2 regions of the Variovorax sp. GW821-FHT09D07 genome follow, and region 1 is predicted to be linked to the other one. Evidence: riboswitches for the same ligand, from Rfam matches in the RefSeq annotation. Region 1 holds a riboswitch; the other holds the start of a gene.

Evidence for each region. Region 1 has a riboswitch for glycine ahead of gcvT (glycine cleavage system aminomethyltransferase GcvT). Riboswitches for the same ligand answer to the same signal wherever they lie in the genome.
Region 2: another riboswitch for glycine. It lies ahead of AC07OX_RS14045 (D-amino acid dehydrogenase); the one in region 1 lies ahead of gcvT (glycine cleavage system aminomethyltransferase GcvT).

What each region holds. Positions count from the first base shown of each region.
Region 1 is NZ_JBWKOY010000008.1:225,125-240,063, forward strand. It holds gene gcvP (aminomethyl-transferring glycine dehydrogenase) at 1-1,442, opposite strand, end outside; gene gcvH (glycine cleavage system protein GcvH) at 1,503-1,874, opposite strand; gene gcvT (glycine cleavage system aminomethyltransferase GcvT) at 1,946-3,118, opposite strand; glycine riboswitch at 3,166-3,270, opposite strand; glycine riboswitch at 3,283-3,373, opposite strand; gene AC07OX_RS25375 (hypothetical protein) at 3,405-3,941, opposite strand; gene AC07OX_RS25380 (L,D-transpeptidase Cds6 family protein) at 4,038-4,520, opposite strand; gene AC07OX_RS25385 (MFS transporter) at 4,781-5,971, opposite strand; gene AC07OX_RS25390 (AraC family transcriptional regulator) at 6,080-6,859, shown strand; gene AC07OX_RS25395 (TRAP transporter large permease) at 6,896-8,188, opposite strand; gene AC07OX_RS25400 (TRAP transporter small permease) at 8,199-8,711, opposite strand; gene AC07OX_RS25405 (TRAP transporter substrate-binding protein) at 8,792-9,766, opposite strand; gene denD (D-erythronate dehydrogenase) at 9,822-10,838, opposite strand; gene AC07OX_RS25415 (hypothetical protein) at 10,904-11,965, shown strand; gene AC07OX_RS25420 (electron transfer flavoprotein-ubiquinone oxidoreductase) at 12,021-13,724, opposite strand; gene AC07OX_RS25425 (SDR family oxidoreductase) at 13,865-14,647, shown strand; gene AC07OX_RS25430 (DMT family transporter) at 14,725-14,939, shown strand, end outside.
Region 2 is NZ_JBWKOY010000003.1:551,638-566,576, forward strand. It holds gene AC07OX_RS13975 (threonine dehydratase) at 1-333, opposite strand, end outside; gene AC07OX_RS13980 (LysE family translocator) at 352-984, opposite strand; gene AC07OX_RS13985 (VOC family protein) at 990-1,685, opposite strand; gene AC07OX_RS13990 (PhzF family phenazine biosynthesis protein) at 1,699-2,622, opposite strand; gene AC07OX_RS13995 (glutathione S-transferase family protein) at 2,628-3,269, opposite strand; gene AC07OX_RS14000 (DJ-1/PfpI family protein) at 3,275-3,910, opposite strand; gene AC07OX_RS14005 (aminotransferase-like domain-containing protein) at 3,925-5,112, opposite strand; gene AC07OX_RS14010 (VOC family protein) at 5,162-5,569, opposite strand; gene AC07OX_RS14015 (DMT family transporter) at 5,581-6,531, opposite strand; gene AC07OX_RS14020 (LysE family translocator) at 6,528-7,127, opposite strand; gene AC07OX_RS14025 (aminotransferase-like domain-containing protein) at 7,258-8,679, shown strand; gene AC07OX_RS14030 (PhaM family polyhydroxyalkanoate granule multifunctional regulatory protein) at 8,744-9,523, shown strand; gene AC07OX_RS14035 (FIST signal transduction protein) at 9,573-10,853, shown strand; gene AC07OX_RS14040 (RtcB family protein) at 11,068-12,483, shown strand; gene AC07OX_RS14045 (D-amino acid dehydrogenase) at 12,501-13,808, opposite strand; glycine riboswitch at 13,900-14,006, opposite strand; glycine riboswitch at 14,051-14,141, opposite strand; gene rfbB (dTDP-glucose 4,6-dehydratase) at 14,259-14,939, shown strand, end outside.

The DNA.
Region 1 (14,939 bases):
GTGAGGAAGGCGCTGGTGCGGCGCAGGTCCTCGGGAATCAGCGGCGTGGTGCTGGCGGCCAGCTCGTCGAAGCGCGGCATCGCGGTGCCGGCGGGCACGAACAGGGCCCACAGGGTTTCGATGTCGGCGCGCGTGGTGGTTTCGTCCAGCGAGATGCCCAGGTGCTGCTGCAGGCGCTGGCGCAGGTTGACGCCGCCGGCCTGCGCGCGTTCGATGATCGCGGCCGTGTCGTCGCCGGTGCGGATCGTCAGCGAATCGAAGGCGGTGGTGTTCACCGGCTCGCGGCCCATCTGCGACAGGCCCTTGGCGAGGATGGCGGTCAGCACGGCCACGCGCTGTGCGATGCGCGTGAGGCCGTCGGGGCCGTGGTACACGGCGTACATGCTGGCGACCACGGCCGGCAGCACCTGCGCGGTGCAGATGTTCGAGGTGGCCTTCTCGCGGCGGATGTGTTGCTCGCGCGTCTGCAGCGCGAGGCGGTAGGCGGGCTGGCCGTGCGTGTCGACGCTCACGCCGACGAGGCGGCCGGGCAGCGAGCGCTTGAACGAATCGCGGCAGGCCAGGTAGGCGGCGTGCGGGCCGCCGTTGCACAGCGGCATGCCGAAGCGCTGCGTGGTGCCGCAGACGATGTCGGCATCGAACTCGCCGGGGGCGACCAGCAGTGTCAGCGCCAGCAGGTCGGCCGCGACGATGAAGGCGGCGTCGCACTGGTGCGCGTGGCCCGCGAGCGGGCGCAGGTCGTGCACGTGGCCGGTGGTGGCCGGGTACTGCGCGAGCACGCCGAAGAACTCGCCGCTCACCATCAGGTGCGGCAGCGTTTCCGACACGGTGCTCACCTTGACCTCGATGCCCAGCGGCGCGGCGCGCGTCTTGATGACTTCGATGGTCTGCGGGTGGCAGTCGCCAGAGACCAGGAACACGTTGCTCTTGCTCTTCACGCTGCGCTTGGCGAGCGTCATGGCCTCGGCGGCGGCCGTGGCCTCGTCGAGCATCGAGGCATTGGCGATGGCCATGCCCGTGAGGTCGCACACCATCGTCTGGAAGTTGAGCAGGGCTTCCATGCGGCCCTGCGAGATCTCGGCCTGGTAGGGCGTGTAGGCGGTGTACCAGGCGGGGTTCTCCAGGATGTTGCGCAGGATCACGCCCGGCGTGTGCGTGCCGTAGTAGCCCTGGCCGATGAAGCTCTTGAACACCTTGTTCTTCGACGCCAGCGCCTTCAGCTCGGCCAGCGCGTCGGCCTCGGTGACGGGCGCGGGCAGGCGCATCGGCCGGGCGCGGCGGATGGCCGCCGGCACGATGCCGTCGATGAGCTCCGCGCGCGTTTCCGAGCCGATCACCGGCAGCATGCGCGCCTCGTCCGCTGCATCGATGCCGATGTGGCGGGCGAGGAATTCTTCGGCGTTCTCTAGGGCTTGCAAAGAGGGAAGGGCGGGAATCGGCATGGCGGTGAAGGCTCGGGGAGAATGAACGAAGGTGCGAGGAAACGGCTGCGGTTCAGCGGATCAGGATTCGGCGGCGAACTTGTCGTAGCTGGCGGCGTCGAGCAGGGCGTCGAGCTGCGCGGGCTCGCTCAGCTTGACCTTGAAGAACCAGCCGGCGGCCAGCGGGTCGCTGTTGGCCAGCGACGGGTCGGCGCGCAGCGCTTCGTTCACTTCGGTGATCTCGCCCGACACGGGCATGAACACATCGGCGGCGGCCTTCACCGACTCGACCACACCGGCGACCTCGCCCTGCGCGAAGGTCTTGCCCACTTCAGGCAGGTCGACGAACACCACGTCGCCCAGCGCGTCCTGCGCATGCACGGTGATGCCGACGGTGGCGGCGCCGCCTTCGGCCGCCACCCATTCGTGGTCCTTGGTGTATTTGATGCTCATGAAAAAACTCCTCGTGGAAAAAATGGAATCGGGATGCAGAGCCTAGCCGGGTCTGCGGGGTTCAGTGTCGGTCAGCCGCGGTAGTAGCGCGTCGGCACGAAGGGCATGGTCGAGACTTCCATCGGCACCGGCTTGCCGCGCACGATGGCCTGCACGCGCGTGCCGGGCTCGGCGAAGGCGGCGGCCACGTAGCCCATGGCCACGCAGCGGTCGGCGGTGGGGCCGAGCAGGCCGCTGGTGACGGCGCCGATGTCGTGCCCTTCGAGCGACTGCAGCAGCGTGCCGTCGCGCACCGGAATGCGTTCGAGTGCCACGAGGCCGACGCGCTTGCGCGTGAGCGTCTTGTGGTCGGTGTGGCCGGCCGCGCCCGAGGCGACGGCGGCCAGCTGGGCCAGCACCTTGGCCGCGCCCGGAAAACCGCCTTCGCGCGCACCGCCGGCGCGGCGCACCTTCTGGATCGCCCAGTTGAGCGAGGCTTCGACCGGGGTGGTGGTGGTGTCGATGTCGTTGCCGTACAGGCACAGGCCGGCTTCGAGCCGCAGCGAGTTGCGCGCGCCCAGGCCGACGGGCTTCACCTCGGGCTGCGCGAGCAGCAGGCGGGCGAGGGCGTCGGCATCCTTGGCGGCCACCGAGATCTCGAAGCCGTCTTCGCCGGTGTAGCCGCTGCGGGTGACGAAGGCCGCGATGCCGCCGATCTGCACCGCGCCGCCGGTCATGAACACGAAGCGCTCGATGCCGGGCGACAGGCGCGCCAGCGTGGCCGCGGCCTGCGGGCCTTGCAGTGCGAGCAGGGCGTGGTCGGGCAGGGGCTGCACCTGGCAGCGCGCGCCGATCCTGGCCTGGATGTGGGCGATGTCGGCCACCTTGCAGGCGCCGTTCACGATCACGAAGAGCGAGCCATTGCCTTCGTTGAAGAACATCAGGTCGTCGAGGATGCCGCCCTCGTCGTTCAGCAGCAGGCCGTAGCGCTGCTTGCCGGCGGGCAGATCGACCACGTCGACGGGCATCAGGGTTTCGAACGCGGCGGCGGCATCGGGGCCGACCAGGCGCAGCTGGCCCATGTGCGAGATGTCGAACAGGCCGGCCGCATCGCGCGTGTGCTTGTGCTCGGCCATGAGGCCGGCGGGGTACTGCACGGGCATGGAATAGCCGGCGAAGGGCACCATGCGGGCGCCGAGCTCCACGTGCAGGTCGTACAGCGGGGTCTTGAGAAGTTGGGCGTCAGAAGCGGAGGAAGCGGCCACGGGGCACTCCAAAGGGGCAGTCGAAATCCATGGCTGCAACGCCACGGGCCACCCCTGCTGTCCGCTTTACCTGAGAGATTCGCCCCACGATCGGGGTTTGCTCCTTCGGTGGGCCGTGTGCAATGCCACGGCCTCTCTCCAGCAAGGAAACGCCGGTGGTTGCCGGCGTCTTGTCAGTCCTTTTGCCTGAGCGTTCGGGGAACCCCTGCGCCTTCGGCGGCCCCGTCGCGCGGGGCTCTCTCCTGACCCGGCGAGTGTAGTGGATCGCGGGGCCGGGGCTGGCGGCTCAGTGCACGGTTTCCGCCGGCGGCAGCAGCTTGTCGATGCGCTCGCGCAGCGAGTCGGCGCGCTCGGGGCCGGCGGCTTTCTCGATCTCGGAGAGCATCAGCGCGGCGATGGTCAGCATGGCCTCGCGGTCGCGCGCCTCGCGCAGGGCGTCGCGCATCTGGTTGGCGAAGCGCGGGTCGCGGCGCACGAACATGCGTTCGCAGATGTCGAACAGGAACATGCGCGTGGTGGCCAGCGAGCGCTTGCCGTCGAAGCTGTCGGCCGAGGTGGCGACCTGGATCGGCTCGGCGGCGGGGACGGGCGTGGGGGCCGGTGCGGGAGGCGGCGCGACCGGGCGCGCGACCTGCAGGTAGCCGCGCTGCATCAGCCCCTGGATCGCCTGCTCGGCCTCGACGCGGCTGGGGAACAGCGGGCTGAAGTCGGTCAGCGAGCGCCGGCCGTCGGCCATGAGCAGCAGGGCGCGCTCACGCTGGCTGAGCGTGCGCTGCCCGGTCTGGAGTTCGTCGCGTGCCTTCTCGGTCTTGGTGGGGAACATGGCGGCCACTGCTTTCGGAGGTCGAAGGCTGCAGCATCGTTGCAAGTGGTGACATCTTCGTGAACCATTTGCCTTACAGGGACAAGGCGGCGCGCGTCAGTTGCCCGCGCTCTCCTTGCGGATCAGCCAGCGCGGGCCCACGCGCTGCAGCTCGAGCGTCTTGCGGTCGGTCTCGGTGAGCGCGTCGGCGCTGTAGACCTGCCGGAACTGCGCGCTGGCTGACGTGCCCTGGACGCTGATCACCAGCCCCTCGATGCCCACGCTGATGCGCGACTTGCCCGTGATGCGGGCGCGCCGGTCGGCCTCCCAGCGCTCGCGGGTCTGGCCGCGCGCGGGGGTGAAGTCGCTCGCGTAGGCGGCGAGGTAGCGCTCCACGTCGCGCGCGGACCAGGCGGCGGCCCAGGCGCGCACGGCGCTTTCCACTTCGGCCAGGTGGGTGACGGGATTGGTGGGGTTGGCGGGGGCGGCTGCTGGCGCAACGGCTGCAACGGGCGGGGCGGCCGGCGTGGCCGCGATACCGGCGGTGGCCAGCAAGCCGGCAGCGACAAGGCTGCTGCCCTGGGCGACGATTCGGTGCATGGCGTCCTTCTCTTTCCTTCTTCTTGTCTGTCAGGCTCGACGTCGAAGCTTGCGTCGATTCTGGCAGTGAAAGAGAGCGCGTGCGGCGTTGAATCGCCCACGGATTTCGGTGGTCCGTGGTTCAGGGCGCGTGCACAGGACACCGGGTACTTCCCTCCGCGAATGTCCCCCGCCTTCGGCTCCTCCTTGATTTCGCTGCGGGAAGCACCCAGTGCCCTGTGCACGGTGGGCGCTGCCGTTGCGCGGGAACGGAACTCAACTCAGGCCGCGGCGGCCTCGCCCGCCATCACCTGCACCGTCCGGTTGCGCAGCCGCAAGGCCAGCACGGTCGCGACGCACAGCACGCACAACACCACCGTGAGCGTCACGCCGAGCCCGCGCGCATCCGACAGCAGGCCGAACAGCGGCGACACCAGCCCGCCGACCGAGAGCGCGAGGCCGAGCGTGATGCCGCTGGCGGTGGCCGGGTTGCGCGGCAGGTAGTCCTGCGCGAGCGTCACCTGCGCGGCGAAGGGCAGGAACATGCTCATGCCGAGCCACGCGGTGCAGGCCAGCGCCGCGCCGGGCGTGGAGGCGAGCACGAGGCCCGCCATGGCCGGCAGCGCGAGCAGGTAGCCGCAGCGGATCGTGCCCATGCGCCCGATGCGGTCGCCGAGCCAGCCGCCGGCCAGCGTGCCCACGGCCCCTGCGGCGGTGAAGGCGGTGAGTGCCGCGGCGCCCTGGAAGGTGGTGCCGTGCAGGTCGCGCGTGATGCGCAGCGAGAGCATCGACAGCACCGTGACGTAGGGGATCGACCAGCCCACGATGGTCGCGACCAGCAGGCTGAAGGCGCGCCAGTCGTTGTGCGGTTTCAGCACCTGGGCGCGGGCCTGCGCGGCGCGCGCCGCCGTGGCCGCTTGGTGGGCGGCCGCGCCGCGCCGTGCATTCGCCGCGACCCACACCACGCCCATCGCCACCGCGGGAATGCCCAGCAGATAGCTGCGCGACAGGCTGCCGCCGCCGACCACCGTGGCCGCCAGCACAGGCGCGAACGAGGCGCCGATGGTGCCGCCCACCGAGAACACGCTCATCGCCTTCTGCGAGGCGCCGCCGGCCGCGCGCGCGGCCACGGTGGCGGGCGGGTGGTAGGCCGCGATGCCCAGCCCGCACAGCGCGACCGCGATCCAGGTCAGCAGGTAGCTCTGGCTCAGGCCCGCCAGCACCACGCCCAGCGCCGCCACCAGGAAGCCCACGGGCACCAGCCAGGCGCGCGGGTGGCGGTCGGCGTACAGGCCGAACAGCGGCTGCACCACGCTCGACAGCCCGGTGGCCGCCAGCATCAGGCCGCTCACGGCCGTGTAGCTGTAGCCGCGCTCCAGCACCATGAAGGGCAGCAGCGCGGGCACGAGGCCCTGGTAGAGGTCGTTGACGGCATGGGTGCCGGTGAGCAGCCCGAGTCGGCGCGTGTTCATGCGATGGCTTCTTTCTTCGATGTCCGGTTTGAGAAAAAGGGAGGAAAAGCGATCGTAGGAAGACACGGAAAGATGTTCTTGCTACGAATGTGCAAACATCGTCGTGAAATGGACAAACTGAATCTGCGCCCCGACGAGGGCGAATCGACCCCGCGCGCGGTGGCCGTGCTGGCCACCGATCCGGCGGGCGACGCCTTCATTCCACCGCATGCGCACCGGCGCGGCCAGCTCATCCACGCGATCTCGGGCGTGATGATGGTCGGCGCGGCGGCCGGCAGCTGGGTGGTGCCGCCGGGGCGCGGCGTCTGGGTGCCGCCGGGCATGACGCACCAGATCCGCATGGCGGGCGAGGTGAAGATGCGCACCGTCTTCGTCGAGCCCGGCACGCGCGCCGACCTGGGCGCCGAGTGCCGCGTGATCCATGTGGGTGCGTTGCTGCGCGAGCTGATCGTGGCGGCCGTGTCGCTGCCGCTGGCCTACCCGCCGGGCGGGCGCGACGAGCGCGTGATGGAGCTGATCCTCGACGAGATCGAGGCCGCGCCCGCGCTGTCGCTGCATGTGCCGATGCCGCGCCACGCACGCTTGGCCTCGCTGTGCGAGGCGCTGATCCGCGACCCCGCGCAGCCCGCCACGCTCGACGGCTGGGCCGCGCGGCTGCACATGAACGCGCGCACGCTGGCGCGGTTGTTCGAACGCGAGACCGGCATGACCTTCGGTGCATGGTGCCGCCAGGCGCGGCTGCTGCTGAGCCTGCCGCGGCTGGCCGCGGGCGCGTCGATCCTGGAGGTGGCGCTGGCGCATGGCTACGAGAGCCCGAGCGCCTTCACCGCGATGTTCCGCCGCACGCTCGGCGTGCCGCCGAGCCAGTACCTGCACCCGCCGGCCTGAGGCGGGTGAAGGCGTGGGCGGGAGCGGCCTGCGCCGCTACTTGAATCCGAGCGCGCGCGGCAGCCAGGTGCTGAGCATCGGCACGAAGGTCAGCAGCATCAGCACCGCGCCGTGCGCCCACAGGAAGGGCACCAGTTCCTTCACCAGCGCCGACATCGGCACCTTCGACACGTTGCAGGTCACGAACAGCAGCCCGCCCACCGGCGGCGTGATCATGCCCAGCGTGAGGTTGAAGATCACGATCATCGCGAAGTGCACCGGGTCGACGCCCAGCTTGATCGCCACCGGCGCAAGGATCGGCGCCAGCACCATCACGCCCGGCAGCGGCTCGATGAAGATGCCGAACAGGAGCAGGAACACGTTGACGATGATCAGGAACATCCACGGCGAGAGGTTCATGCTGATGAGCCATTCGGCCATCTGCTGCGGAATGCCCTCGATGGTCAGCACCCAGGCGAACGAGGCCGACAGCCCGATGATGATCAGCACCGACGCCGACAGCAGGGCCGAGCGCGACAGGATGTCGGGCAGCATCTTCCACTCGAGCGTGCGGTAGATGAACTTGCCGCACACCAGCGCGTAGAACACCGCCACCACCGAGGCTTCGGTGGGCGTGAACCAGCCGGCGCGCATGCCGCCCAGGATCACCACCGGCAGCAGGATGGCGGGAATCGCCTTCCAGGTCGTGATGAGGATCTCGCGCAGCGGCGGCGTCTGGCCGTCGCCCTTGTAGTTGCGCTTCTTCGACACGTAGAAGTTCACGACGCACATCGCCACCGCGATCAGGATGCCCGGCACGATGCCGGCCACGAACAGCTGGCCGACCGACACGGTCTCGTCCTGCAGCGCGTAGATGATCATGATGATCGAGGGCGGAATGATCGGCCCCACGATGGCCGTGGAGGCCGTCAGCGCCGCCGCGTACGAGCGGTCGTAGCCGGCCTTGTCCATCATCTTGATGAGCATCGAGCCGGGGCCGGCCGCGTCGGCCAGCGCCGAGCCCGAGATGCCCGAGAAGAAGGTCAGCGACACCACGTTGGTGTAGCCCAGCCCGCCGCGCCGGTGGCCGACGAACTGGCCCGCGAAGCGCAGCAGCACCTCGGTGAGCGAGCCGCCGCTCATGAGCTCGGCGGCCAGGATGAAGAAGGGCACGGCCATCAGCGGAAAGCTGTCGATGCCGGTGAAGGTTTCCTTCAACAGCACCATCAGCGGGTAGCTTTCCGCGAGGATCAGGGTGGCGGCCGTGGCCAGGCCGAGCGCGAAGGCCACGGGCACGCCGATGGCCAGGAACACGCAGGCGGAGACGATCAGGACAATGCTGGCATCCATGGTCTTCTCCTTACAGCGAGGCCGACGCGTTGGCGTCGAAATGCGCGTCGGACGCGAACTCGCGGTTCAGCACGTAGCCGCGCACCACCAGCAGCCAGTGCACGATCAGCAGCACGCCGCCGATCAGCATCGCGCTGTAGATGTAGGCGAACGGAATCTGCGTCACGGCGGTGAGCTGGAACATCGTGCGTTCCATGTAGAGCCAGCCGTACCAGACCATGAAGCCGAAGAAGGCGAACAGCAGCCCGGCCACCACGATGCGCACCGCCACGGCCGCCGGCCGGGGCAGGGCGTCCTGCAGGTTCTCGACGGCGATGTGGCCGCCGTAGCGCAGCACGGGCCCGGCGCCCAGGAAGGTGAGCCAGATCATCATGTGGCGCGACACCTCTTCGGCCCATTCGATCGACTGGTTCGTGGTGTAGCGCAGCACGACGTTGGTGAAGATGATGACGGACATGGCCGCCAGCAGGAGGATCAGCGCCCACCGGTTGGCGGCGAGAAAGTAGCGCTCGAAGGCTTGCACGTTGTGGTTCTCTGTGGTGTCGGAAATGCGAAGCGCCCGGCACACTGAGGCGGGCCGGGCGCGGTCGGGGCGGAGCGGTCTTACTTGACGTCCGTGATCTTCTTGATGTTGTCGGCGCCGAATTCCTTGGCGTAGCCCACGTAGGCCGGCTTCAGGGCTTCACGGAAGGCCGCGCCGTCGACGGTGCGCGTGACCTTCATGCCGTCTTTCTCAAGCTGGGCGATGCCGTTGTTCTCGTCGTCGTTGACCTTCTTGCGCTGTGCGATCGAGGCCTTCTTCGCCGCTTCGGTGAACACCTTCTTGTCGGCGTCCGAGAGCTTGTTCCACACCTTGGGCGACAGCAGCAGCAGCGCCGGCGAGTAGACGTGGCCGGTGAGCGACAGGTGCTTTTGCACCTGCGAGAACTTCGAGGACAGGATCACGGGAATCGGGTTTTCCTGGCCGTCGACCGTGCCTTGCTGCAGCGCGCCGAACAGTTCCGGGAAGGCCATCGGCGTGGGCAGGATGCCGAAGGTGCGGTAGCCGTCCATGTGCACCTTGTTTTCCATGGTGCGCATCTTCAGGCCGGCCGCGTCGGTGGGCTTGACGATGTCGCGCTTGCTGTTCGTCATGTGGCGAAAGCCGTTTTCCGTCCAGGCCAGCGCGATGATGCCCTTGCTCGGGAATTTGGTCAGGATGTCCTGGCCGATGGGGCCGTCCATGACCTTGCGGGCGTGGTCGTAGTCGCGGAACAGGAAGGGGATGTCGACGATCTTGACCTCGGGCACGAAGTTGCCCACGGGGCCGGTCGAGGTGTTCAGCAGGTCTTGCGTACCGAGCTGGATCGCTTCGATCTGCTCGCGCTCGCCGCCCAGCGCCGAGTTGGCGAAGTGCTGGCACTTGAAGCGGTTCTGGGTGTTCTTCTCGACCTCTTCGCAGAACACGGTGGAGCCCACGCCGTAATGCGATTCCTTGGACGTCGCATAGCCGATCTTGAGAACGGTGGGTTGCTGCGCGAGGGCGGCGGTGCCCAGGGCGAGCGAAAGGCAGGCGGCGGCGATGTGGCCGAATTTCATGGTGTCTCCGGGGAGTTGGGGGTCGAAAGCGCGTCAGGCGCAGGTCAGGAAATGACTATGCACCAATAACCAGTTTGACCGCGTCGGGACTTTCACGGACGTAGGCGCGGATCACCGCGTCGAAGCTCTCGTCGGCCGTGAGCCCGAGGGCCCGCGCGCGCGGCGTGTCGAAGCGTCCGGGCCAGGTTTTCACGATGCGGCGGATGGCGGCGTCGGGCGTGCGGTCGAGCAGGTCGGTGGCGGCGCGGCCGGCCACGCGTTCGAGCGCGGCGGCCATTTCGCCCACCGTGGTGGCCAGCGAAGGCAGGTTGAGCGCGGTGCGCGGGCCCCAGTCGGCGTCGCTGGCTTCGGCGGCGCGCACGATGCCTTCGATGGTCCGGGCCGGCGAGGCGATGGCCACGGGCGTCTCGTCGGGCACCGGGCAGGCCGCGCGCAGGCCGGCGAGCGGCTCGCGGATCATGCCGCTGAAGAAGCCCGAGGCCGCGCCGTTGGGCAGGCCGGGGCGCACGCTCACCGTCATGAGGCGCACGCTGCGCCCCTGCACGAAGCCCTTGCGCGTGTAGTCGGCCACCAATTGCTCGCCGATGAATTTCTGGATGCCGTAGCTGGTCTGCGGCGTGGGCAGCGTGTGGTCGTCGATGAGCGCGGGCAGCGGCTGTTCGGGCGAATCGCCGAACACGGCGAGCGAGCTGGAGAACACCAGCACCGGCCGCGTGCCGAGCGCGCGCAGCTTCTCGAGCAGGCCGTGCGTGGCGGCGAAGTTGCTGCGCATGCCCAGGTCGAAGTCGGCCTCGCATTCGCCGCTGACGGCGGCCGCCAGGTGGAACACCGCGTCGGCCTCGCGCCAGAAGGTGGCGCCGTCGTCGGCCAGCTGGGCGTTCAGGTCGCCGGTGGCGGCCGCGATGCGCGGGTTGGCCGCGAGGTCGGGCGGCGGCGGCGCGCGGTCGACCAGCGTGATGCGTGCGATGTCGCGGGCGGGGGCGCCGGCGAGCGACAGCTGGCCCAGGGCCAGGAGGGTGCGCGCCAGGCGCGCGCCGAGAAAGCCGGCGCCGCCGGTGATGACGATGTGCATGAGGTCCTGTCTCCTTGTGTCCTTGTGTCGCGAGGATAGCGTCGGTGGTATCGCACAATTTGCGCATGCCCATGTTGCCTCCCGATCTCCTCGCCACCCTGCGACTGCCTGTGCTGCAGGACGCCGACCTCGACACCCAGGCTTCCTTCTTCAAGCGGCCGGAGGTCCGTGCGCTCTACTTCGAGGTGGTGGAAGGCTCGGCGAAGGACGAGGTGCTGCGGGCCGCCGTCGCGCGGCTCGGCGAGCTGCATCCGCACCGGGCCGCGTTGCTGGCGGTGTTCTGCGGCGCGCTGGTCGAGAACGGCGCCGATCCGCAGCTCATGTTCGACGCCGTGCGGCAGCTGGCGGGGCGCCTGCTGGCGTCGCTGGCGCCTTTCTGCGCGGCGCAGCCGTACGAACCCGATGAGGACGACGAAGAACCGCAGGACGAGGCAGAACTCGCCGCCTGGCAGGCCGCCGAAGCGGCGCTCGCGGCGCTGTCGCCGCAGGCGCGTTTCGAGATCGATGCGCTGCAGCGCGCGGTCGACCTGCTGGTGCTGCCGCTCATGACCATGGTGGTGCGCGATGTGCGCAATCACCAGTCGCTGATGGCGGACGCAGGCCTGCTCGCGCACATCGAGGCGATGTACGCCAACGACTCGCTGCCCTTCGAGGCCTTGCACTTCCTGCGCGCCGCGGCCCAGCTGTCGTACGAGGACGAGCTAGTGGTCCTGCTGCCGGCGTCGCGCGCGGGCATGGTCGTTCGCGCCCAGGGCATCAACAACAACTTCCACGCCTTCTCGCTGCTGCAGGACCTGATGGAAACGCACGCCCAGACGCTGGGCATCCGGCAGCCGCCGCGCACACGCCGCGACGCGGACAGCGATGCTGCCGCCTTCCTCTGGCTGCAGGCGACGGCCTTCGCCAAGGGCGAGCTGGTGGACCGCATGGCGTGGTCCTGGGGGGAGGGCACGCTGCGCGAGAACGCGCGCCGGCAGGGGCGGCTGGTGCTCGTCGCGCTGGAGACGGACGACAAGCCCGGGCGCAGCTGGAACGGGTTCACCCACGTGCTGCACGCCGAGCAGCACCCGCAGGTGTCGCTGGTGCACTTCCTCACGCCCGACGAGGTCGACGCGTACCTCGCCTGAAGCACCATGAAGAAAGCCCTCCGAAGAGGGCTTTCATGCATCGACGCGGCGGGGCTTACATGCCCACGTAGTTCGGGCCGCCACCGCCTTCGGGCGTGACCCAGACGATGTTCTGCGTCGGGTCCTTGATGTCGCAGGTCTTGCAGTGCACGCAGTTCTGCGCGTTGATCTGCAGGCGTTCCTTGCCGGCGCTGGCTTCGTCGGGCACGAACTCGTACACGCCGGCCGGGCAGTAGCGGCTTTCGGGGCCGGCGAACTTGGCGAGGTTGACGTTGACCGGCACCGACGCATCCTTCAGCGTCAGGTGGGCGGGTTGCTGCTCTTCATGGTTCGTGTTGCTGATGAACACGCTGGAGAGGCGGTCGAAGGTGAGCTTGCCGTCCGGCTTCGGATAGACGATGGGCTTGCACTCGGCGGCCGGCTTCAGGTACTGGTGGTCGGGCTTGTTGCGGCGCAGGGTCCATGGGATGTGGCCCTTGAGCAGCCATTGCTCGACGCCGTTCATGACCGTGGCGATGCCCAGGCCTTTCTTGAACCAGGCCTTGAAGTTGCGCGCCTTGTTCAGCTCGGTGTAGAGCCAGCTCTTCTCGAACGCGGCGGGGTAGGCCGTGAGCTCGTCGTGCTGGCGGCCGGCCATGACCGCGTCGAACGCGGCCTCGGCGCACAGCATGCCGGTCTTGATGGCGGCGTGGCTGCCCTTGATGCGGCTCACGTTCAGGTAGCCGGCCTCGCAGCCGACCAGCGCGCCGCCTGGGAACACCGTCTTGGGCAGCGACATCAGGCCGCCGGCCGTGATGGCGCGCGCGCCGTAGCCGATGCGCTTGGCGGGCTTGATGCCCTTGGCTTCGTCGCCCTCGAGGTACCAGCGGATGTTGGGGTGCAGCTTCCAGCGCTGCATTTCCTCGAACGGGCTCAGGTACGGGTTGCTGTAGTCCAGGCCCGTGATGAAGCCCATCGTGACCTTGTTGTCCTCCATGTGATAGAGGAAGGCGCCGCCGTAGGTGTTGTTATCCATCGGCCAGCCGGCCGTGTGCAGCACGAAGCCGGGCTGGTGGCGCTTGGGATCGATTTCCCAGACTTCCTTGACGCCCAGGCCGTAGGTCTGCGGGTCGCGGCCTTCGTCGAGCTTGAACTTGGCGATGAGCTGGCGGCCCAGGTGGCCGCGCGCGCCTTCGGCGAACACCGTGTACTTGCCCAGAAGTTCCATGCCGAGCTGGAAGTTCTCGGTGGGTTCGCCGTCCTTGCCGACGCCCATGTTGCCGGTGGCCACGCCGCGCACCGAGCCGTTCTCGTTGTAGAGCACTTCGGCGGCCGGGAAGCCCGGGAAGATTTCCACGCCCAGGTTCTCGGCCTGCTGCGCCAGCCACTTGGTGAAGGCGCCCAGGCTGATGATGTAGTTGCCGTGGTTCTGGAAGCAGGCCGGCAGGAAGGCGTTGGGCGTGCGCAGGCCCGACTTTTCGCTCAGGAACACCATGGCGTCGTCGGTCACGGGCTGGTTCAGCGGGGCGCCGAGTTCCTCCCAGTCGGGCAGCAGCTCGTTGAGCGCGCGCGGGTCCATGATGGCGCCCGACAGGATGTGCGCGCCGGGCTCGGAACCCTTCTCGAGCACCACGACGGAGATTTCCTTCTCCTGCTGGGCGGCGAGCTGCTTGAGGCGGATCGCGGTCGAGAGGCCGGCGGGGCCGCCGCCGACCACGACCACGTCGTATTCCATGGCTTCGCGAGGGCCGAACTGGGCGAGGATTTCGTCGTGCGTCATGTGGGTTGGGTCGATAATGATTTTTAGAGGCGCGGGGGCGTCCCGGTTCGCCGGGCATTTTATGCGGCGTCCGGCGGGGGCCTTGTCGCCCGCAGGCGAGGCGCCTTGCGTCACCTGCGCGACTCCACAGGATTCAGCTCATGGCTTACAGCATCGATCTCTCCGGCCGCGTGGCTTTCGTCACCGGCGCCTCCAGCGGACTGGGCGCCCAGTTCGCGAAAACATTGGCCCGTGCCGGCGCCGCCGTGGTGCTGGCCAGCCGCCGCGTCGAGAAGCTCAAGGAGCTGCGCGCGCGCATCGAAGGCGAGGGCCATGACGCCCACGTGGTCGAGCTCGACGTGACCGACATCGGCAGCATCAAGGCCGCCGTGGCGCGCGCCGAGACCGAGGTGGGGCCCATCGACATCCTGGTCAACAACTCGGGCGTGAGCGCGACGCAGCGCCTGCAGGACGTCACGCCCGAGGACTACGACTACATCTTCGACACCAACGTGAAGGGCTCCTTCTTCGTCGCGCAGGAGGTCGGCAAGCGCATGCTGGCGCGCGCCCAGGGCAAGGCGCCGGGCACCTACATCGGCGGACGCATCATCAACATCGCGTCGTCAGCGGCGCTGAAGGTCATGCCGCAGATCGGCACCTACTGCATGAGCAAGGCCACCGTGGTGCAGATGACCAAGGCCATGGCGCTCGAATGGGGCCGCTTCGGCATCAACGTGAACGCGCTGTGCCCGGGCTACATCACGACCGAGCTCAACGAGGAGCACTGGAGCACCGAAGGTGGTGCCAAGCTGGTCAGCATGCTGCCGCGCAAGCGCGTGGGCAAGCCCGAAGACCTCGACGGCCTGATCGTGCTGCTGGCCAGTGGCGAGAGCCATTTCGTGAACGGCGCCGTCATCGCGGCTGACGACGGGTTCGTCCTCTGAATTCCCGAGCCTGGATCGGCATTGCCGCCGGCCTGGGCGCGGGCGCGCTCTGGGGCCTGGTGTTCGTGGCGCCGCGCATGGTCGGCCACTTCGGCATGGTCGACATCACGGCGGCGCGCTTCGCGGTGTTCGGCGCGGTGTCGGCGCTGGCGGTGTTCGCACGGCCCGCGGCCGTGCGCTGGCCCACGGGCCGGCAGGCGCTGGCGGCGCTCGGCCTCAGCGTGCTGGGCTTCAGCGGCTACTACCTGCTGCTGGCCTTCGGCATCGCGGCGGCGGGCACCGAGGTGCCCAG
Region 2 (14,939 bases), on a different contig from region 1:
CGCCGCGTTCTTCTCGCGCGAGTTGCCGTGCGGCACCACGATGGTCGCGGCCAGCCCGTGGCGCTGCGCCGCGAAGCCGACCGACTGGCCGTGGTTGCCACGCGTGGCGCTGATCACGTGGCGCACGGAGGGCTGCTCGCGCGCGAGGGTCTCGAAGTAGGTCAGGCCGCCGCGGATCTTGAAGGCGCCGACCGGCGTGTGGTTCTCGTGCTTGGCCCAGACCGTGGCGCCCAGGCGCTGCGACAGCTGCGGCCAGGTGTACTGGGGCGTGGGCGGCATGGCCGCATGCACGGTGCGCTGCGCGGCTTCGATCTCTTCGCGGGTGAATCGCATCGACGTCCTTCTTGTTGCTTACTTGCGTTCGGTGAGCGCCACGCGCACGGCCAGCGCGGCCAGCACGCTGCCCATGATGTAGCGCTGCGCGCGCAGCCAGCCGGCGCTTTGCGACAGCACGGCCGTGATGCTCGCGGCGCCGACGATCATCACGGTGTTGACCAGCGCGCTGCTCGCCATCTGCGCCATGCCCAGCTGCAGGCTCTGCAGCAGCACGGAGCCGCGCTCGGGATGGATGAACTGCGGGAAGAACGACAGGTAGAACATCGCCACCTTCGGGTTCAGTAGGTTCGTGAGAAAGCCCATGCGGAACAGCTTGGCCGGCGGATCGGCCGGCAGCGCGCGGGCCTCGAAGGGCGCGTTGCCGCCGGGCTTGACTGCCTGCCACGCGAGCCACATCAGGTAGGCCGCGCCGGCGAAACGGATCGCGTCGAACGCGACCGGCACCGCCAGCAGCAACGCCGTGAGGCCCAGCGCCGCGGCGAACAGGTGCACGAGGAACGCCATCAGCACACCGCCCAGCGAGATGAGCCCCGCGCGGCGGCCCTGGATCAGCGTGCGCGACACGCAATAGATCATGTTCGGCCCCGGCGTGAGCGCCAGCAGCAGCGAGGCGAGGGCGAACCAGGCGATTTCGGTCAGGGTGAGCATGAGAGTCAGAGTCCTTGCGATTCGAGGGTGACGGGGCCGCGCGGCGTGTCGAGCACGGCGACGAGGTTGGGTGGGCCGGCATCGACCGGCAGGCCGCCCATGCCGATGGCCGTGAGCGCGGCCGACAGCGCCGGCGCGCGCGGATGCGCCACGCGCAGCGAACGCAGCCCCAGGCCCGAGGCGGGCATGGCGTCGGTGGGGTGCACCGCGCCCCACTGGATCAGCGTGGGCAGCGCGCCGTAGAACAGGCGCTGGCCGTCGTCGCGCACCGTGATCTGCCATTCGAGCCGGCCGGCCGGCGTGTCGCGCGAGGCCTCGAGCAGGTGGCCGCGGTCGATGTGCGCATGTTCCTCGCGCGCGAGCGCCTGCGTGGCGGCGTGCGCATCGGGCACGCGCGCCACGAAGTGGATGAGCCGCGGGCCGCGCTGCGCGAGCGCGGCCTGCAGCGCGGCGTCGTCCAGGTCGAACCAGCGGCGCGTCTTCGGCCGCGACGGCGCCTTGCCGGGCTCGATCGCGATGATCTCGGCATAGGCGCGCGGGAACGCGGCGCTCGCGATGTTCAGAAGCCGGTTGTGCGTGCCCATCAGCGGGTGCACGCCGCCCGGCGCGGGCGTGACGCCGAGCGTGGCCTCGCACCACGCCACGCCCTCGGCCAGCGAGGCGGCGGCGATCACCAGGTGGTCGATTTCGGCGGGGGCCATGGCGTGCCTTTGTTCAGAGGGTGACGTGGCCGTCGACGCAGGTCACGGCATCGCCGCCGACCCAGATCGTGCCGTCGCTGTCGCGCTCGATGTGCACGCGGCCCGCGCGGCCCAGGCACTGGCCTTGCGCGGCCAGGTAGCGCTCGGGCATGTGGCCGTCGGCGATCAGCCATTCGGCCAGGCTGGCGTTGAGGCTGCCGGTGACCGGGTCTTCCTGCACGCCGATGGGCTCGGCGAAGGCGCGCACCTCGAGGTCGATCTTGGCGCCGTCGTCGTTCGGCGTGGCGGGGCGGTTGCCGAAGGCGCGCGCCTCGCGGTTCGAACGGCCGATGAGCAGCGAGGTGTCGTGCGCCGAGGGCACGCCGGCCACGCCGGCCTTCACGCCCAGTTCCTTCAGTGCGCGGTGGTCGGGCTGCAGCGCCAGCACGGCGTCGGCGTCGTTCAGCAGCAGGCCGAACCACACCGGGCCGTTGTCGAGCACCTGCGCCGCGATGACCTGCTGCGCCTTCAGGCCCAGCGCGCCGGCCACCTTGGCCAGCAGCGCGGGGCTCGGGGCGCTGCGCTTGAGCGGCGGCGCGGCAAAGGCCAGGCGCTCGCCGTCGCGCCGCAGTGGCACGAGGCCGGCGCCGCACTGCTGCACCACGCGGCCCGCCACCTTGGGCTTGCCGCCGGCCTGCAGCCACGCATGGCAGCTGCCGATGGTCGGGTGGCCGGCAAAGGGCAGCTCGCCGCCGGGCGTGAAGATGCGCACGCGGTAGTCGGCGCCCGGGTCGGTCGGCGGCAGCAGGAAGGTGGTCTCCGACAGGTTGGTCCACTGCGCGAAGCGCTGCATGGCGGCGTCGTCCAGGTCCTGGCCGTCGATCACCACCGCGAGCGGGTTGCCGTAGTAGGCGGTGGCGGTGAAGACGTCGACTTGCTTGAAGGGGCGGGATTTCATCAGGGTCATTCGAGGGAAAGGTCGAGCACGCCGCGCGTGCCCGGGCGGGAAAGCAGGTCGGCGTACCAGCGCTCGACGTTCGGCCAGGCCGGCCGGCGGTACTCGGCGCCGGGCAGGCCGAACCAGCGGTGCGCCTCGCAGCCGATCGGGATGTCGGCCATGGTGAAGCGCTCGCCGGCCATGTAGGGGCGCTGCGCGAGGTGGGCGTCGAGCATCGCGAACAGCGCCTCGCTCTCGCGCACCGACGCGGCGATCAGCGCGGGCTGGCGCTCCGAGGGCGGCGTGCGCACCCATTGCACGAAGGCGTCGCGGCTGGCGCGGTTGAGCGTGGTCTGCTGCCAGTCCATCCAGCGCTCGGCGTCGAAGCGCGCGGGCAGCTCGCTCGGGTAGAGCGTGCCGTGCGAGTAGCGGGCGCACAGGTAGCGCACGATGACGTTCGACTCCCACAGCGTGACGCGCTCGGCGCCTTCGCCGTCGTCGATGGTGGGCACCATGGCGTTCGGGTTGAGCGCGCGGTATTCGGGCGTCTGCACCACGCCGAATTTGCCGCCGGCCTCGGTGCGCTGGAAGTCGAGCCCGAGCTCCTGCGCGCACCACACGACCTTGCGCACGTTGATCGAACTGATGCGGCCCCAGATGTTGAGCATGGTGTTCAGTGTCCTTGTGCGGAAAGGGTCTCGGCCGTGGCCTGCAGGTACGGCTCGATGTTGCGCAGCGCGCGCGCCACGTAGTCGTCTTTCTCGCCGACCGGCGCGACGTAGTGCAGCGCGCTCTTCGCGGCCTCGAGGCCCTCGGTGCGCGCGATGAGCCAGGCCGCGAGGTAGGGCGCCGAGAAGCAGCCGCCCGCGGTGGCCACGTTGCCCTGCGCGAAGAAAGGCTGGTTGAGCACCTCGACGCCGGCTTCCTGCACCCAGGGCTTGGTCGTGAGGTCGGTGCAGGCGGGCACCGTGCCCAGCAGGCCGAGCTTGGCCAGCAGCAGCGTGCCCGAGCACTGCGCGCCAATGAGCTGGCGCGACGGGTCGAGCCCGCGCAGCACGCCCATCAGGCCCGCGTCGGCGGCGATCTCGCGCGTGCGGATGCCGCTGCCGACGATCACAGCACCCGCCTCGCAGGCCGCTTCGAGCGTCGCGGTGGCGTGCACCGTGACGCCGTTCATCGAGGTCACGGTGGCGCTGGGCGAGGCCAGTGTCACGCGCCAGCCCGGCTTCTTCACGCGGTTGAGCACGCCGAGCGCGACCAGCGAGTCGAGCTCGTTGAAGCCGTCGAAGGTGAGGATGGCGATGTGCATCGTCGTCGGCCTTGTCAGGCGTGGGCGGGGGCCAGCAGCGCCAGCTCTTCGCGCAGCGTGACGGCGAGCGCGGCGATGGCGGTGTCGATCTCCTCGACGCTGGCGGTCACGAACGACAGGCGCAGCGTGCGCGGATCGCCTTCGCCGGCGTAGAACGGCGCGCCGGGCACGAAGGCCACGTTGCGCTCCACGGCCTTGGGCAGCAGGGTCACGGTGTCGATGCCCTCGGGCAGGCGCGCCCACAGGAACATGCCGCCCTTGGGGGCGTTGAACTTCACGTCGAGGCCGGCCATCTCGCGGTGCAGCGCGGCGATCATGGCGTCGCGCTGGCGCTTGTACAGCGCGCGGATGGTGGGCACGTGGCGATCCAGGAAGCCGTCCTTCATCACGGCCGAGACCATGCGCTGCGTGAAGATCGGCGTGTGCAGGTCGACCGCCTGCTTGGCCTGCAGCAGCTTGGGGAAGATGGCCTTCGGCGCCACCAGGAAGCCCAGGCGCAGGCCCGGCGCCAGCACCTTGGAGAACGAGCCCAGGTAGATCACGCCCTCGGGGTTGCGCGCGGCCAGCGGCAGCGGCGGGGCTTCGTCGAACCAGAGCTCGCCGTAGGGGTTGTCCTCGACGATCGGCAGGTTCGTGGCGGCTGCGGCAGCGGAGACAGCGGCGCGGCGCGCCTCGGTCATGGTGCGGCCGGTGGGGTTCTGGAAGTTGGGCAGCAGGTAGACGAAGCGCGCGTCGGCCGCCTTGCTCACGAGGTCGTCGACGATCACGCCCTCGTCGTCGCTGGCCACGCCCACGGGGTGCGGCTCCATCGGGCCGAAGGCCTGCAGCGCGCCCAGGTAGGTGGGCGTCTCGACCAGCACCTTGCTGCCCGGGTCGATCAGCACCTTGGCCACGAGATCGAGGCCCTGCTGCGAGCCGGTGGTGATGAGCACCTGCGAGGCGTCGACGTCCCAGGGCAGCATGTCGGCCACGGCCTGGCGCAGCGGCGCATAGCCTTCGCTGGCGGCGTACTGCAGCGCGGCCTGGCCGTCGTTGTGCAGCACTTCGGCGCAGGCGTCGGCGAACTCCTGGATCGGGAAGGTCTTGGGCGAAGGCAGGCCGCCGGCCAGGCTGATGATGCCGGGGCGCTCGGTGACCTTGAGGATTTCACGCAGCACCGAAGGATTCATCTTGGCGGCGCGGGCGGCGAGTTTCCAGTTCATGGGAGGCTTTCTTCTTTCTGGCGAATGAGAGGTGAGTCTGAGTGTGTCGTCAGGATGGCGGGATGTCGCCACGGTGCACGACATGGATTTTGTTGCCGTCCGGGTCGCGCAGGTAGGCGCCGTAATAGCCCTGCCCGTAGCGGGGGCGGGGCCCGGGCGCGCCTTCGTCGCGGCCACCGTGGCGCAGGGCCGCCTCGTGGGCGGCATGAACGGCCTGCGGCGAGGGCGCGCAGAACGCGACCATGCTGCCGTTGCCGGCGCTGGCGGGTTCGCCGTCCAGCGGGATGTACACGTAGAAGCGCGGCAGCGTCTGGCCCGGCGCGATCCAGCAGGCGGCGTCGGGGCCGCCGTCGGGCGTCACGGGGCGGCGGATGAGGCCGAGCGGGGCCAGCACCGCGTCGTAGAAGGCGGCGGCGCGCGGCAGGTCGGTGCAACCGACGGTGACATGGCTGAACAGTGTCATGGTGGTCAGCTCCTGGCTTGCGGCTCGGCGCCGCGTGGAACAGCGGCAGGCGCCGCCGGTTGCGACAGCCGCTTGCCTGCGACCACCGTGGCGACCACGGCGGCGGCGAAGCCCAGCGTCACCAGGTCGAGCGGTTCGCCCAGCAGCGGGATCGACGCGAGGATCGACAGGAAGGGCTGCAGCAGCTGCGTCTGGCTCACGCGCAGCGCGCCGCCCAGGGCCAGGCCGCGGTACCAGGCGAAGAAGCCGATCCACATCGAGAACATGCCCACGTAGGTGAAGCCGACCCAGGCCGAGGCGGCCACAGGCTGCTGCGGCCACAGGGCGATCGTGGCGGGCAGCGTCACGGGCAGCGCCATCACGCAGACCCAGCAGATCACGCGCTCGGCGCCCAGCGACGGCGTGACCTGCGCGCCGTAGATGTAGCCGACCGAGGCCGCGACGACCGCGCCGACCAGCAGCAGGTCGGCCCATTCGAAACCGAAGCCGTGGCCGCTCTGCTGCGCGCGCAGCACCGAGAACACCACCACCAGCAGGCTGCCCGCGATGGCGCAGAGCCAGAAGCCCAGCCGCGCGCGCTGGTGCAGCACCCAGGCCGCGACCGCGGCCGTGACCAGCGGCAGCAGCGCCGTCACCACCGCCGCATGGCTGGCCGTGACCACGCGCAGCGCAAAGGCCAGCAGCAGCGGAAAGCCGATGCAGTTGCCCAGCACCGCCATGCCCAGCGGCTTCCACTGGTGCGGCGCCGGGCGTGGCGAGCGCGTGACCAGCAGGAAGACGGCCGACAGCACGCCCGCCAGCGCCGCGCGCCCGAGCGTGACGAACCACGGCGACAGCTGCGGCGCCTCTTGCGTGCCCGTGGCCAGCCGCGTCATCGGCAGCGTGATGGCGAACAGCGCCACGCCGACCACCCCGAGCCACATGCCCAGCGTTTCGTCCTTGAGGGTGAGCTTCATACGCCCACCATCCACCAGGCCGTGAGCACGAGGATCAGGCCCATCGCGCGGTTGAACCACAGCAGGCGTTGCCCCTTGGACAGCCACTCGCGCAGCAGCGCGCCGACCAGTGCATAGGCGAAGTTGCTGGTGAAGGCGTAGGTCAGCATCACGGGCGCGACGATGGCGAAGCGCGCGAGCGCGTCGGGCTGGCCGGCGATCCAGCCGGCCACCAGCGTGAGCGCGAGCAGCCAGGCCTTGATGTTCACGAACTGCAGCATCACGCCCTGCCCGAAGCCGACCGAGAGGCGGGCGCTGTCGGCCTTGCCGAGTTGGGCGCTGCCGCTGAGCTTGTAGGCCAGCCACAGCAGGTAGGCGATGCCCAGGCCCTTGATCGCCAGGCGCAGCGGCGGCATGGCCACCACCAGGGCGCCGAGGCCGGCCGCGCAGATCGCCAGCAGCAAGGTCCAGCCCACCGGCACCGCGACCACGAAGCGCATGGCGCGCGGCAGGCCGCCGTTGGCCGCCAGGGCGGTGGAGAGCGTGGTGTTGGGGCCGGGCGAGAAGCTCATCGCCGTGGCCAGCACCAGCAGCGCGGTGAATTCTTGCCAGTTCATGTCACAGACTCTAAACTTTGGACCATTACAGTTCCAGTACAGATGATCGAACAAATCTGAAATCTGTATTGGTCATTCCTTCGACACACGCCGCCCTTTTCTCGCTCTCTGTGCGATGCAGTCCGACTCGATGCTGACCCGAACCTCCACCCAGTCGCTGACCGGGCAGCTGGCCGACCGCCTCGCCGAGCGCATCCGCAACCGGCTGCTGGCGCCCGGCGCGCGCCTGCCCTCGGTGCGCGAATGTGCGCGCCAGCAGGGCGTGAGCCCGTACACCGTGGTCGCCGCCTACGACCAGCTGCTCGCGCAGGGCCTGGTCGAGGCGCGCCGCCAGCGCGGCTTCTACGTGCGCGACGCCGCACCGGCGCCCGAGGGTTCGCGCAACCCGGCGCATGCCGTGCCCGTGGTGCCGCCGATGATGGCCTCGCGCGTGCCGGCCGACGCCAGCTCGCTGATCCGCAGCATGTTCCACCGTCCGAGCGACAAGCCGCAGCCGGGCATGGGCGTGTTCCCGCCCGACTGGATGGCCTCGACCTTCCTGGCGACCGCGGTGCGCCGCGTGACGACCACCTCGGCGCTGCAGGAACTGTCGCTGCAATACGGCGAGCCCTCGGGCGACCTCGCGCTGCGCCGCAGCCTGTCGCAGAAGCTGGTGCGCATCAACGTGCCCGCCGGGCCCGACCAGATCGTCACCACCATCGGTGCCACGCACGCCCTGGACATCGTGAGCCGCACGCTGTTGCGCGCGGGCGATCCGGTGATGGTCGAGGAGCCCGGCTGGGCGCTGGAGTTCGCCCGGCTCGAAGCGCTGGGCATGCGCATCCTGCCGGTGCCGCGCCGTGCCGACGGGCCCGACCTCGGCGTGATGGCGCAGTACTGCAAGCTGCACAGCCCCAAGCTGTTCGTCAGCGTGAGCGTGCTGCACAACCCGACCGGCTACAGCCTCACGCCGGGCAGCGCGCACCGCGTGCTCAAGCTGGCCAACGAACACGACTTCCACATCGTCGAGGACGACACCTACAGCCACCTCGCGCCCGAGCACGCCACGCGGCTCAGTGCGCTCGACGGGCTGCAGCGCACCATCTACGTCAGCGGCTTCGCGAAGATCCTGGCGCCCAACTGGCGCATCGGCTTCCTGGCCGCCTCGCCCGCGCTCAAAGAGCGGCTGCTCGAGACCAAGCTGCTGGCCACGCTGACCTCGCCCACGCTGTTCGAGCGGGCGCTGTCGTGGTGCATCGACCAGGGCCAGCTGCGCCGCCATTCGGAGCGCGTGCGCATCCGCCTGGACGGCGCGCGCGGCCGCGCGGTGAAGCTGGCCATGTCGCACGGCTGCACCTTCGCCTCGGAGCCGGCGGGGCTGTTCGGCTGGGTTGACACGGGCGTGGACACCGACGCGCTCACGCAACGCATGCTCGACCAGGGCTACCTGCTGGCGCCGGGCTCGCTGTTCCATGCGCGCCGCCCGCCGAGCACGATGATGCGGATCAACTTCGCGACCTCGCAGGACGCGAATTTCTGGAAGGTTTTCAGCCGGGTCAGGGACGAGCTCTGATTCGCTTGCAAAGGGCTTGGAGTAAGCTGGCAGCACAAGAAAACCCAGCCAGGAGACCTCCCGCATGAGCAACGCCAGCAAACCCTTCGACTTCAGCCAGTTCGTCCCCGGATTCGACTTCCTGAAGAACCTCGCCGGCGGTGCCGCCGCGGGCTCCGGCTCGGTGCCCGGCATCCCCAGCCTGGCGAGTTGGGTCGCGCCCACCATGAGCGTCGAAGAGGTCGACAAGCGCATCCAGGAACTCAAGACCGTCCAGTACTGGCTCGAACAGAACGGCCATGCGCTCAAGGCGACCATCCAGGCGCTCGAGGTGCAGAAGATGACGCTGTCGACCCTGCGCGGCATGAACGTGCGGATGGAAGACATCGCCAGCGCGTTCACCAAGCAGGCTGCGGCCATGGCGCCGGCACCTGCACCGGCCCCCGCACCGCGGCCCGAACCGGAGCCCGTCGAGGAAGAGGAAGAAGAGTTCGACGAGGCCGAGGAAGAAGCGGAAGAAGAGGAAACCCCGGCGCCGAAGAAGACCTCGCGCGCCAAGCCCGCCTCGTCCAACGGCGCCGCCGGCGTGGTCGACCCGATGCAATGGTGGGGCTCGCTCACCGAGCAGTTCCAGCAGATCGCGAGCACCGCGCTGCAGGATGCGGCGCAGCTCAAGGTGCCGGCCATGGCGCAGCCGCTGGCCGACGCCGTGGGGCAGGTCATCGGCAAGGCGACGGCGGCGCGCAAGCCGGCCGCCAAGACCGCCGCGAAGAAGGCCGCAGCGAAAAAAGCCGCGCCGGCACCCGCCGCGCGCAAGAAAACCACGTCCACCGCCGCGCGCAAGCGAACCTCCGGCCGGCGCTGACGTCTTACAGACACCTTTCCAGACGACGACGCACGGGTCGGTACGCACCATGAAACTGTTTCCCACCGGCCATGCCACCCACCCGCAATGGCGCATGGCCGCCGGCCTTGTGCTGGCCCAGTTGCGCGCGCAGATGGCGCTGCCCGACTACGCGTCGAACCCGACGCTCGGGCTGCTCTACATCACCGACCACTACGCGGCCGAGGCGCAGGAGATCCTCGATCACCTGAGCGCCGAGCTGCCCGAGGTCACCGACTGGTCGGGCACCGTCGGCATCGGCGTGTCGGCCAACAACGCCGAGTATTTCGACGAGCCCGGCCTGAGCCTGATGCTGTGCGCGCTGCCCAGCGACCAGTACCGCGTGTTCTCGGGCGTGGCGCCGCTGGGCAGCTCCGAAATGAGCGGCTTCGAGGCGCACACCGCGCTCGTGCACGCCGACCCGGCCACGCCCGACCTGGGCGAGCTCATCGGCGAGATGGCGGGCCGCACCGACACCGGTTACCTGTTCGGCGGGCTCTCGTCCGGCCGTGGCGGGGCGCTGCAGTTCGCGGTCGGCGGCAACGGCAACATCCGCGGCCACGGCGCAGCGGGTGGCGTGTTCTCGGGCGGCTTGTCGGGCGTGGTGTTCGGCGAGGGCGTGCGGCTGGTGTCGCGCGTCACGCAGGGCTGCCAGCCGCTGCGCACCGGCGGCGCGCGCGAGCGCGAGATCACCGAGGCCGACGGCAACCTGCTGCTGTCGCTCGATGGCGAGCCGGCGCTCGACGTGCTGCTGGCCGACCTGCAGGTGTCGCTCGACCGGCCGCAGGAAGCCATCGACGCCGTGCGCAACACGCTGGTCGGCCTGGCCGACGCGGGCAGCGACGGCATCCGCCGCACCGGCGACCTGGGCGCCGACGTGCTGGTACGCCACATCATCGGCCTCGACCCGACGCGGCGCGGCATCGCCATTGCCGACAACGCCGAGGCCGGCATGCGGCTGAGTTTCTGCCGCCGCAACGCGCAGGCGGCGCGCGCCGACCTGATGCGCATCTGCGCCGAAATCCGCGAAGAGCTCGAGCCCGAAGAGCAGACACTGGCCACCGCGCGCGCCGTGGCGGCCGGCGAGGCCGAGGCCGCACCGCATCCGGCGCGGCGCATTGCGGGCGCGGTGTACGTGAGCTGCTCGGGGCGCGGCGGCCCGCACTTCGGTGCGCCGGGCGCCGAGCTGCAGATCGTGCGGCATGCACTGGGCGACGTGCCGCTGGTCGGCTTCTTCGCCGCCGGCGAAATTGCGCGCCACCACCTGTATGGCTACACCGGCGTGCTGACGGTGTTCACGGCGCCGGACTGACTGGCTGACTGACGGGAAAAAACGACGCGTGCGCTTGCGCACGGTGTTCGCGGGCGGTTCGCGTCGCTAGAATCCGCCCGCTTTCTTGAATCTCTGCTGCTGCAAGAAAGAGTGATCCGCGCGCCCCGAGGCACGCGGTCGATCTCTTTCGCCCCGCCACGCGACGTGACGGGGCCCGGAAACCGACACGGTTTCCCCGAATGGAATTGCAGCCATGGGCAGCCCCACCAACGGTCATTTTTCGAGACTCCAGCGCGCCTTTTCGCGCGCGAACATCGCCGTCGACTACCGCGACGGCATTTATCACCTGCGCAACGAAGCCGCGCAGGCGACCGTTCTTCTGCCGCAGAGCCTGCCGCTGGAAGAGAAGGCGGTGAACCAGCTGCTGGCCTTCGCCAACGTGCGCTCGCCCGACGGCGCGCACGGTGTGTGCAAGGCCTGCGCGACGCCGGACTTTCATCCGGGCTCGGTCGCGCCGGTGGGCAGCGTCGTCGCCACCGATGGCGACTTCGTGATCCCCGCCGCGGTCGGCACGGACATCAACTGCGGCATGCGCCTGCTGACCACCGGCCTCACGCTGGACCAGGTGGCGCCGCACAAGACGCAGCTGCTCGCGCGGCTCACGCGCAGCCTGCTCGACAACGGGCGCGACGTGCCGGTGCACACGGCGGCGTTTCGCGCGCTGTTCGACGACGGGCCGGCCGCGTTCCTGGACGCCGTGCGCAACGAGGGGCTCTGGGCGACCTGCGACCGCGACCGGCTGCAGGCCGAGATCGGCGCGTGCATCGGCCTGGCGAGCTTCGGCGGTCAGTCGCGGCACGCACCACCGGCCTACACCGGCGCGCGCCACGAGGTGTTCCGCGATCCGTGCCTGGGCACGCCGGGCAGCGGCAACCACTTCGTCGAATTGCAGGTCGTCGACCAGGTGATGGACCGGCACGCGGCCTACCGCGCGGGGCTCAAGGCGGGCGAGGTTGTGGTGATGATCCACAGTGGCTCGCGCGACATCGGGTTCCATGTCGGCGGCCGCTGGATGGACCGCGCGCGGGCCGAGTGGCCGCAAGGCCTGCGCCATCCGAAGAGCGGGCTGTACGGCCTGGCGGGGCCGCTGGCGCAGGAGTACCTCGAAGCCATGGGCGTGGCCGCGCGCTATGCGTGGGCCAACCGCGTCGTGCTGGCCGAGCTGGTGCGCAAGGACTTCGCCGAACTGCTGGGCGCGACGGCGTCGACGCTGGTGGTCGATGTGCCGCACAACGTGGTGCTGCGCGAGCACGGCATGAACATCCATCGCAAGGGCGCGACGCCGGCGCACGCGGGCGACCTGGCGCTGATTCCCGGGTCGATGGGCGATCACTCGTACCTCGCGACCGGGCTGGGGCATGAAGACTGGCTGTGGTCGTGCAGCCATGGTGCCGGCCGGCGCATGCGTCGGCAGGAAGTGCGCGCGATGCGGCCTGCGCCCGGCGACACCGAAGCCAGCTGGCAATGCGTGACGCTGCGCGAAGAGCGCCGCATCGAAGAGGCGCCGCAGGCCTACAAGCCGATCGGCGCGGTGATCGAGGCGCAGGAAAGCGCGGGGCTCATCCGCTGCGCCGTGCGGCTCAAGCCCTGGGTCACGTTCAAGGCATGACCCGGGCGCGTGTCGTGTCAGCCCAGTGCGGGTTGCACGGCGCGCGGCGCGGGTGCCGGCATGCCGGCGAACGCGAAGTCGACCTCGGGCGCCAGCCCGCTCACGATGCGCGCGATCGACTTGCCCGAGCCGCAGGCGTGCGTCCAGCCGAGCGTGCCGTGGCCGGTGTTGAGGAACAGGTTCGGCAGTTTGGTCTTGCCGATCAGCGGCACGTTGCTCGGCGTGGCCGGGCGCAGGCCGGTCCAGAACTGCGCGCGCTCGGTGTCGCCGGCGCCGGGGAAGAGTTCTTCGACGCGCCGCACGATGGCTTCGCAGCGCACGCGGTTCAGGTCGCGGTCGTAGCCGTTGAGCTCGGCCGTGCCGGCGATGCGCAGGCGGTCGCCCGACTCGGAGGTGTAGCGCGAGAACACCAGCTTGTATTCGTCGTCGGTCAGCGAGACCTGGTGTGCCTTCGATGCGTCCTTGACGGGGAGCGTCACCGAGTAGCCCTTGGCGGGGTAGATCGGCAGGCGGATGCCCAGCGGCGCGGCGTACAACGGACTCAGCGAACCCATCGCGAGCACGAAGGCATCGCCGCGGATGCGCTGGAAACGGCCTTCGTTGTCGGTCGCCTCGACGTGGTCGATGCTGCCGCCGGCTTCGCGCAGCGCGGTCACCGTGTGGCTCATGAGGAACTTCACGCCGGCCGCCTCGGCCAGCTTCACGAGCTCGCGCGCGAAGCGGTTGGCGTCGCCCGACTCGTCTTCGGCGGTGTAGGTGGCGCCGGCGAGTTGCGGGCGGATGTGGGCGAGGGCGGGTTCGATCTTGATGGCCTCGTCGGCGGAGATGACCAGCCGCTCGCAGCCCAGGGCACGCATCTGCTCGGCGGGCGCGAGGGCGCCGTCGAATTCTTTTTGCGTTGTGTAGAAGTGCAGGATGCCTTGCGTGCGCTGGTCATAGTTCAGGCCGGTGTCTCGACGCAATTGCTGCAACATTTCCCGGCTGTATGTACCGAGACGCACGATCTGTTCGATGTTGTGGCGGGTGCGCGCGGGAGTGCACTCGCGCAAGAACTGCAGGCCCCAGAGCCACTGGCGCATGTCGGCGCGGATGCGAAACAGCAGCGGCGCATCTTCCTTGCCGAGCCATTGCAGCACCTTCAGCGGCGCGCTCGGATTGGCCCACGGCTCGGCATGGCTGACCGAGATCTGGCCGCCGTTGGCGAAGCTGGTTTCGGCAGCCGGGGTGGCCTGCCGGTCGATCACGGTCACCTCGTGGCCGAGTTGCTGGAGGTAGTAGGCCGAAGTCACGCCGAGCAGGCCGGCGCCAAGAACGATCACACGCATTGCAAGTACCTTTGAGTTTGCAGCGCTTGAACGGCGGGCGTGGAGTGCTATTGAAAAAATAGCAAGCAACCGGACGACCGATGTCCAAGTTGCCGCTCCCCCTGTCCTCGGTACCTGAGAGATTCACCCTGCTGCACCCGCAGCGGGTTTGCTCCTTCGGTGCGCCACATGGCGTGGCGGCTCTCCAGACGGCTGTATCGATGAGTGCAGTACTGACCCCTTGCCGAAGTTCCGTGGCGTTGCCTGGAATTTCGTCGGGCCGACCTGAGCGTTTATGGGAGTTTGCGCCTTCGGTAGGGCCTCCGTGGAGGCCCGCTCTCCTGCAATTGTTGGCGATTGTAGGTGGGCCCCGCAAGCCGGCCAAGCCCTGTACATCGGCACTTCACACCGATGGGATAATTGAATGTTGATTTTTGGTAAAGCAAACTTTTTTCTACAGGTGGGGACCTCATGATCCTGGTTACCGGCGGCGCAGGCTTCATTGGCGCCAATTTCGTACTCGACTGGATCGCGCAGGGCAACGAGCCCGTCGTGAACCTCGACAAGCTGACCTACGCGGGCAACCTCGAGACCTTGGCGTCGCTCAAGGGCAACGCGAACCACGTCTTCGTGCAGGGCGACATCGGCGACAGCGCACTGCTCGACCGCCTGCTGGCCGAGCACAAACCCCGTGCCGTCGTGAACTTTGCCGCGGAATCGCATGTGGATCGTTCGATCCACGGCCCGGAAGACTTCGTGCAGACCAATGTGCTCGGCACCTTCCGCCTGCTCGAATCGGTGCGCGGCTACTGGAACGCCCTGCCGGCCGACCAGAAGGCGGCCTTCCGCTTCCTGCACGTGTCGACCGACGAGGTCTACGGCTCGCTCTCCAAGACCGACCCGGCCTTCACCGAAGAGAACAAGTACGAGCCCAACAGCCCGTACTCGGCCAGCAAGGCCGCCAGCGACCACCTCGTGCGCGCCTGGCACCACACCTACGGCCTGCCGGTGGTCACCACCAACTGCTCGAACAACTACGGCCCGTTCCACTTCCCCGAGAAGCTGATCCCGCTGATGATCGTCAACGCACTGGCCGGCAAGAACCTGCCCGTGTACGGCGACGGCATGCAGGTGCGCGACTGGCTCTACGTG